DNA from 2 places in the Pseudomonas oryzihabitans genome. Region 2 is predicted to be linked to the other one. Evidence: predicted binding sites of a transcription regulator. Region 2 holds the regulator's gene; the other holds the start of a gene.

Region 1 (4,068 bases), 2.0 Mb from region 2:
GGGGCGATAGAGCTTGACCTGGGCTGGCACGAACACCGTCCAGGGACTACTACCTTCACACCGTACCTTGACGTTGATCCGGCCCACCGGCGCAGGAGTACCTTGTTGCGACAGCGTCAGAGGTTTGTCGCAGGCGGCGAGGCGCAGGCGGGGATCAAGGGAGTTGATCTGGGTTTCATGGCGGGCGTCGGAATGGGTGTCCAGTAAATATTCCTGCACGCGCTCCTCAAGAAAACTTTCGACAGCGCCGATAAGTTCGTCAGATGAGGTGTAGTCGCCTTCTGCATAGGCCTTTCCGCCCAGGCATGCCAGGATCAACATGAGATTCGCAGCCCAGCGGCAAGAGGTTTTCATAGGTCGGAAACACGTCGCTTCGATCTTCATGAGTCACATCTAAGCAAGCCCTGTGCCGAGTTTTCCAACCGGTCCGAGGCAACGAGAGGAGTCGCCAAATGGCTGGTGTATTGGACGCAGTCAACCAACGTACCCAACTGGTGGGCCAGAACCGTCTGGAGCTGCTGCTGTTCCGACTGGACGGCTCGCAGCTCTACGGTATCAACGTCTTCAAGGTGAAGGAGGTGCTACAGTGCCCCAAGCTCACCGTGATGCCGAAATCGAGCCCGGTGGTGCGCGGTGTGGCCAGCATCCGTGGCGGCACCTTCCCCATCATCGACCTGGCCATGGCCACCGGTCGCCGTGGCCTGGAAGACATAAACAACTGTTTCGTGATCATCACCGAGTACAACACCAAGGTGCAGGGCTTCCTGGTGCGTTCGGTGGAGCGGATCGTCAACATGAACTGGGAAGGCATCAATCCGCCGCCCAAGGGCACCGGTCGTGATCACTACCTGACCGCCGTCACCCGGGTCGACAATCAGCTCGTCGAGATCATCGACGTGGAAAAGATCCTTTCCGAGGTGGCACCGTCCGTCGAGACCGTATCGGCCGGCGTGATCAGCGACGTGGTACAGGCCAAGGCCGTCACCAAGCGGGTATTGATCGTCGACGACTCCTCGGTGGCGCGCAAGCAGGTGACCCGCTGCCTGGAAACCGTCGGGGTAGAGGTGATCTCGCTCAATGACGGTCGTCAGGCGCTGAATTACCTGCAGGGTATGGTCGACGAAGGCAAGCGTCCGGAAGAGGAGCTGCTGATGATCATTTCCGACATCGAGATGCCGGAAATGGATGGCTACACCCTCACAGCGGAAATCCGTCATGATCCGCGAATGCAGAAAGTGCATATACTGCTGCATACCTCCTTGTCCGGCGTCTTCAACCAGGCGATGGTCAAGAAGGTCGGCGCGGACGACTTCCTGGCCAAGTTCCGTCCCGATGATCTTGCCTCCCGGGTAGCCGAGCGCATCAATGCGGTCGACAGTCACTAGGTGAAGGCGTCTCTATCCCGGTATCCAGAAGGCGGAGCGGCAGTGTCAGCAGTCAACGCGGATTTTGTGCTTTTTCGTGATTTCCTCGAGAAATCCAGCGGGATCCTGCTCGGTGACAACAAGCAGTACCTTGTCTCCAGTCGGCTCAACAAGCTGATGGAGACCGAGGGGATCAAGACGTTGTCGGAGTTGGTGCAGCGCATCCAGATGCAGCCCCGTGGCGGTTTGCGGGAAAAGGTCATCGATGCGATGACGACCAACGAAACCCTCTGGTTTCGCGACACCTATCCCTTCGAGGTGCTCAAGAACCGCCTCTTGCCGGAGTTGACGAAGAATACCTTCGGCCAGCGCCTGCGGGTCTGGTCGGCGGCCTGTTCCTCGGGGCAGGAGCCCTATTCGCTGTCCATGACCATGGACGAATTCGAGCGTAGCGCGGCAGGGCAGGGGCGTGGCGGCATGCAGATCGTGGCGACCGATCTCTCGGGCGCCATTCTCACTGCGGCGAAGTCCGGTGAATACGATTCGCTGGCGATTGGTCGCGGTCTGTCCCAGGAACGCCTGCAGCGCTACTTCGACGTGTTGCAGCCAAATCGTTGGGCGGTCAAGCCGGCGATTCGCAGTCGGATCGAATTTCGCGCTCTGAATCTATTGGACAGCTACGCCAGCCTCGGCAAGTTCGACATGGTGTTCTGCCGCAACGTGCTGATCTACTTCTCCGCTGACGTGAAGAAGGACATCCTCACCCGCATCCATGCGACCCTCAAGCCGGGCGGCTATCTGTTCCTGGGTGCGTCCGAAGCCCTCAACGGCTTGCCGGATCTCTATCAGATGGTGCAGTGCAATCCGGGCATCATCTACAAGGCCAAGTAGGCCATTGCATGGACATCCCCAAGGGCAGACTTAGGTCTGCCCTTTCTTTTTGCGCCAAAGTTTTGCCGCCCTGGCTCCCGTAGCCGGCAACGGCGGCGGAAAAACCTTGCCGCTTGCAGCCATTCTGACTGCCGCCCTGAGTGGAACCCCTGATTTAGAAGGGTTTTAGAGACTGGCACGGGCCTTGCTAAATCGATTGCAAGCCACGTCAAAGGTCTCTCGACATGAGCATCAGTTTCGACAAAGCACTCGGGTTGCACGAGCAGGCGCTGAATTTCCGTTCGCAGCGCGCCGAGGTGTTGGGCAACAACATCGCCAATGCCGATACCCCAGGCTACAAGGCGCGGGATCTGGACTTCAGCGCCGTGCTGGCGGAGCAGGCGGCCAAGAATGCCCCTGGGGCTTCCGGACACTATCAGCTGGAAACCACCAACAGCCGCCATATCGCCGCCGAGGGCTTCGACATGGGCATGGGCGATGCGGCGCTGAAATATCGCATCCCCACCCAGCCGTCGGTGGACCAGAACACCGTGGATGCCCAGGTCGAGCAGGCCAACTACGCCGAGAACGCGATGAATTTCCAGGCCAGCTTCACCCTGCTCAATAGCAAGTTCAAGGGGCTGATGTCGGCCCTGCGCGGAGAATAGCCATGTCCCTGAGTTCGCTGTTCAACATCGCCGGTAGCGGGATGAGCGCCCAGAACGTTCGCCTCAACACCGTGGCCAGCAACATGGCCAACGCCGATTCCGTCTCCTCCAGCGTCGATCAGACCTACAAGGCACGGCATCCGGTGTTCGCTGCCCAGTTCAACGCGGCCCAGGGCGGTGCTTCGCTGTTCGACGACCAGGGCCAGGCCGGTGTCGGGGTAGAGGTCAAGGGTATCGTCGAGGATCCGAGCGAGGTGCAGAAGCGCTACGAGCCCAATCATCCCATGGCGGACAAGGAAGGCTACGTCTATTACCCCAATGTGAACGTGGTGGAGGAGATGGCCGACATGATTTCGGCCAGTCGCGCCTTCCAGACCAACGCGGAAATGATGAATACCGCTAAACAGATGATGCAGAAGGTACTGACCCTCGGTCAGTAAGGAATCGGCGCCATGGCCATCAGTACGACCAACTCCACCGCTCAATCGGTACTCGACAAGTACTCGATCAACAAGACAGGCACTACCGCTGAGACGACTGCCAGCGACGGCAAGAAGGGCGGCAAGCTCGGCAAGGACGAGTTCCTCAAGCTGATGGTCGCCCAGATGAACAACCAGAATCCGCTGGAGCCCCAGGGTAACGGCGAATTCATCGCCCAGCTGGCGCAGTTCAGTACCGTTGAGGGCATCACCAACCTCAACACCAGCGTCGGCTCGATCCTCTCCGGTAGTCAGTCCTCCCAGGCACTGCAGGCGTCTACTCTGGTCGGCCGCAAGGTGATCGTCGATAGCGACAAGGTCAAGGTGGATACCAGCGAGGACTTCAAGGGCGCGCTCAACCTGACGGCGTCCAGCCCGAACGTCTGGGTCAACGTCTATGACACTACTGGCAACCAGGTGAACCGCTTGAATCTGGGGCAGCAAACCAGTGGTCTGGTGAACTTCACCTGGGACGGTACCGATGCCAGCGGCAAGAAGCTGGATGCCGGTACGTATCGCTTCGAGGCCCAGGCCAGTGTGGATGGCAAGACCGAGGCCATGAAAACCAGTTTGCCGGCCAATGTCGACAGCGTGACGCTGGGGCAGAACGGCGGCGAAATGACACTCAACCTTGCCGGCGTCGGCAGCATCGGTATCTCCAAAGTCCAGGCGGTCGGCCAGTAAGGC
Region 2 (4,068 bases):
GAAACCCGCAAGGACCTGGACAAGGCCGGACGACTGCGCGAGCTGGAAAGCCTGCTGCAGGAATTCCACATCACCCACATCCGCGACAACCGGGGCATGAGCCTGTCTGGCGGTGAAAGACGCCGTGTCGAGATCGCCCGCGCCCTCGCCACCGCGCCCAAGTTCATCCTGCTTGACGAACCCTTCGCGGGCGTGGACCCCATCTCGGTGGGCGATATCAAGCAGATCATCCGCCACCTCAAGGCCAAGGGCATCGGTGTGCTCATCACCGATCACAACGTGCGGGAAACCCTGACCATCTGCGAAACGGCCTATATCGTCAATGACGGCCAGCTCATCGCCGAAGGCACCGCCGAAGAAGTCCTTGCCAACGACCTGGTGAAGGAAGTCTATCTGGGCCACGAATTCCGCCTCTAGGCAAACCCGGGGAAACAAGGCATATAATTTGCTAACGCTCGCAGGGTTCGCGAGGTTCGGTGGCGCTGTTCGCGTCGGTAGACAAGGTGTATTTCCGCAGCCATGAAACCATCGCTAGTCCTCAAGATGGGCCAGCAGCTGACGATGACGCCGCAGCTGCAACAAGCCATACGTCTGCTCCAGCTCTCGACGCTCGATTTGCAGCAGGAAATCCAGGAAGCCCTGGAATCCAATCCGATGCTGGAACGCCAGGAAGACGGGGAAGACTTCGACCAGAGCGAAGCCTCGGGCGAAAGCGACGAGCACGCGAACTCCGGCAACATGGAAACCACCTTCAAGGAAACCTCGGTCGCCACCAACGAGCTGGCCGACGAATCCGAGTGGAGCGAGCGCATCCCCAGCGACAGCGAGCTGCCGGTCGACACGGCCTGGGAAGACATCTACCAGACCAGCGCCAGCAGCCTGCCCAGCAGTGACGACGACGAGTGGGACTTCACCACTCGCACCTCGGCGGGCGAGAGCCTGCAGACGCATCTGCTCTGGCAGCTCAACCTGGCACCCATGTCGGACCTCGATCGGCTGATCGCGCTGGCCATCATCGATGGCATCGATACCGACGGTTACCTGCAGGAAAGCCTCGAAGACATCCATGCCTCGCTCGACCCGGACCTGGAAGTCGATCTCGACGAAGTCGAGGTGGTGCTCCGACGGGTCCAGCAATTCGAGCCCGCCGGCGTCGCCGCTCGCAATCTGCGCGAATGCCTGCTGATCCAGCTGGCGCAACTGCCGGCCACCCTCCCCTTGCTCGGCGAGGCCAAGCGCCTGGTCGGTGACTACCTGGATCTGCTCGGCAGCCGCGACTACGCGCAGCTGATGCGGCGCATGAAGATCAAGGAAGACGAACTCAAGCCGATCATCGAGCTGATCCAGACGCTGCATCCGCGGCCTGGCTCCCAGATCGAGTCCGGCGAAGCCGAATACGTGGTACCGGACGTCATCGTGCGCAAGCACAACGAGCGCTGGCTGGTGGAGCTCAATCAGGAATCCATGCCGCGCCTACGGGTGAATCCCCAGTATGCGGGCTTCGTCAAACGCGCCGACAGCAGCGCCGACAATACATACATGCGCAATCAGCTGCAGGAAGCGCGCTGGTTCATCAAGAGCCTGCAGAGCCGCAACGAGACCCTGATGAAGGTGGCGACCCAGATCGTCGAGCACCAGCGGGGTTTTCTCGAATACGGCGAAGAGGCCATGAAGCCGTTGGTCCTGCACGACATCGCCGAGGCGGTGGGCATGCACGAGTCGACCATCTCCCGGGTGACCACCCAGAAGTTCATGCACACCCCGCGTGGCATCTACGAACTCAAGTATTTCTTCTCCAGTCACGTCAGCACCGCCGAAGGGGGCGAATGCTCCTCCACCGCGATCCGCGCGATCATCAAGAAATTGGTAGCGGCGGAAAACGCGAAAAAGCCGTTGAGTGACAGCAAGATCGCTGGTTTACTGGAATCGCAAGGTATACAAGTCGCTCGTCGCACGGTGGCTAAGTATCGGGAATCCCTGGGTATCGCTCCGTCCAGCGAACGCAAGCGTCTCCTCTGACGCGTCCTGATGTGACCGTGCCTCGATCGACCCGTGTCATGTCGGCGAGCAGCTTCGCCGATCGCAGCCCGGCAATAAGGAGAAGCGGTATGCAAGTCAACATCAGTGGCCATCAGCTTGAAGTGACAGAAGCCCTGCGTGACTACATCGGCGAGAAACTCGCCCGCCTCGAACGGCACTTCGACCGTATTACCAACGTCCAGGTCATTCTTGAAGTGGACAAGCTCAAGCAGAAAGCCGAAGCCACCCTGCACGTCGCTGGCGCCGCGGTGGTCGCCAACGCCGAGCATGACGACATGTATGCCGCCATTGATCTCCTGGCCGACAAGCTCGACCGCCAACTGATTAAACACAAGGAAAAATCGATCGAACGCCAGCAGGGCGTCGGCGTCCGCTGAGGTTTCGATCGCCGCTTTATGATCAGACTCGAAAATATTCTGACCCCCGGCCGCACCCAGACGGGTGCGCCGGGTGGCAGCAAAGCCGCCGTACTGGAACGTATCGCCGAACTGGCCGCGCAGGAATTGCCTGGCCATGATGCGGCGCACATCCATGAATGCCTGATGGCGCGCGAGCGCCTGGGCTCCACTGGCTTCGGCAATGGCATTGCCATTCCCCACTGTCGCCTGGCGGGCCTGCAACAGCCGCTGTGCGTCCTCTTCCACCTGCAGCAACCCGTGGACTTCGACTCCCTGGATGGCGCACCGGTAGACCTGGTGTTCGTGCTGCTGGTACCCGAAGCCGCTACCGAACAGCACCTGACCCTGCTGCGCCAGATCGCCGGCATCCTGGACCGCGCGGACATCCGCGAACGGCTACGCAAGGCCAAGGACAGCCAGGCGCTCTATCAGATCGTCGTCGAGGCCCAGAGCGGACACTGACATGCACCTCATCATCGTGAGCGGACGTTCCGGGTCGGGCAAGAGTACGGCGCTCAACGTGCTTGAGGACAATGGCTTCTACTGCATCGACAACCTGCCGGCCAGCCTTCTGCCCGAACTGGCCCAGCACGCCCTCACCGACATGGAACGACCTCAGCCCAAGGTCGCCCTGTCCATCGATGCACGCAATCTGCCCAGCCAGCTGCAGCGCTTTCCCGAATTGCTCGAACAGGTGCGCAGCCGCAACATCCGCTGCGACATCCTCTATCTGGACGCCGATGACCAGACCTTGCTCAAGCGCTTTTCCGAGACGCGCCGCCGGCATCCGCTGTCCAATCAGGAAAGATCGCTGGCCGAGGCCATCCACGATGAGCAGGTGCTGCTGTCGCCCATCGCCGATCTGTCCGATCTTAAGATCGACACCACTCACCTGAATCTCTATCAGCTGCGTGACATCCTCAAGTTGCGTCTGCTGAACGCGCCCGAGCCCGGCACCGCCTACCTGGTGGAATCCTTCGGCTTCAAGCGGGGCCTGCCGGTGGATGCGGACATGGTCTTCGATGTACGTTTCCTGCCCAATCCCTACTGGAAACCGGACCTGCGCGACTTTTCCGGACTCGATGCCCAGGTGCGCGATTATCTCGAGCAACAGCCCGAGGTAGAGACCCTGTACAATGACATCCGCGATTACCTGGTGAAGTGGCTGCCGCGCTTCGCGGCCAACAACAGGTCCTATGTGACCGTGGCCATTGGCTGTACCGGCGGTCATCACCGTTCGGTCTACCTGGCCGACCGCCTGGGTCGCGAACTCAAAGACCTGCTCAAGAACGTTCAGATCCGCCATCGCGATCTCTGACGCCCGTTTTGTTTCGACAAGGACAGACTCAATGCCTGCCCAACAGATCACCATCATCAACAAGCTGGGCCTGCACGCCCGCGCGGCCGCCAAGTTCGTCGGCGTGGCCGGCCGTTATCCTGCCAGCGTCCGCGTAGGCCGCAGTGGCGAGCCGCCAGTCGATGGCAAGAGCATCATGGCGGTCATGATGCTGGCCGCCGGCAAGGGCACGGTGCTGCAACTGGAAACCGAGGGTGAGCAGAGCGACGAGGCCATGCGCGCCCTGATCGAACTGATCAACAACTACTTCGACGAGGGTGAGTGATCGGCCCT

What was found. Region 2 encodes sigma-54, which starts transcription at its own class of promoters, with help from an activator protein. Its sites were predicted from a motif close to ANTGGCATNNANNTTGCTNT; they were not measured.
Region 1: a site for sigma-54 is predicted at 2,427-2,446, ahead of flgB (flagellar basal body rod protein FlgB). Genes of this name have one in related genera too.

What each region holds. Positions count from the first base shown of each region.
Region 1 covers NZ_CP013987.1:3,321,851-3,325,918, reverse strand. The annotation lists gene flgA (flagellar basal body P-ring formation chaperone FlgA) at 1-354, opposite strand, end outside; gene APT59_RS15130 (chemotaxis protein CheV) at 453-1,385, shown strand; gene cheR (protein-glutamate O-methyltransferase CheR) at 1,428-2,255, shown strand; gene flgB (flagellar basal body rod protein FlgB) at 2,480-2,902, shown strand; gene flgC (flagellar basal body rod protein FlgC) at 2,905-3,342, shown strand; gene flgD (flagellar hook assembly protein FlgD) at 3,355-4,065, shown strand.
Region 2 covers NZ_CP013987.1:1,338,299-1,342,366, reverse strand. The annotation lists gene lptB (LPS export ABC transporter ATP-binding protein) at 1-417, shown strand, start outside; gene APT59_RS06000 (RNA polymerase factor sigma-54) at 520-2,019, shown strand; gene hpf (ribosome hibernation-promoting factor, HPF/YfiA family) at 2,109-2,417, shown strand; gene ptsN (PTS IIA-like nitrogen regulatory protein PtsN) at 2,436-2,900, shown strand; gene rapZ (RNase adapter RapZ) at 2,902-3,756, shown strand; gene APT59_RS05980 (HPr family phosphocarrier protein) at 3,788-4,060, shown strand.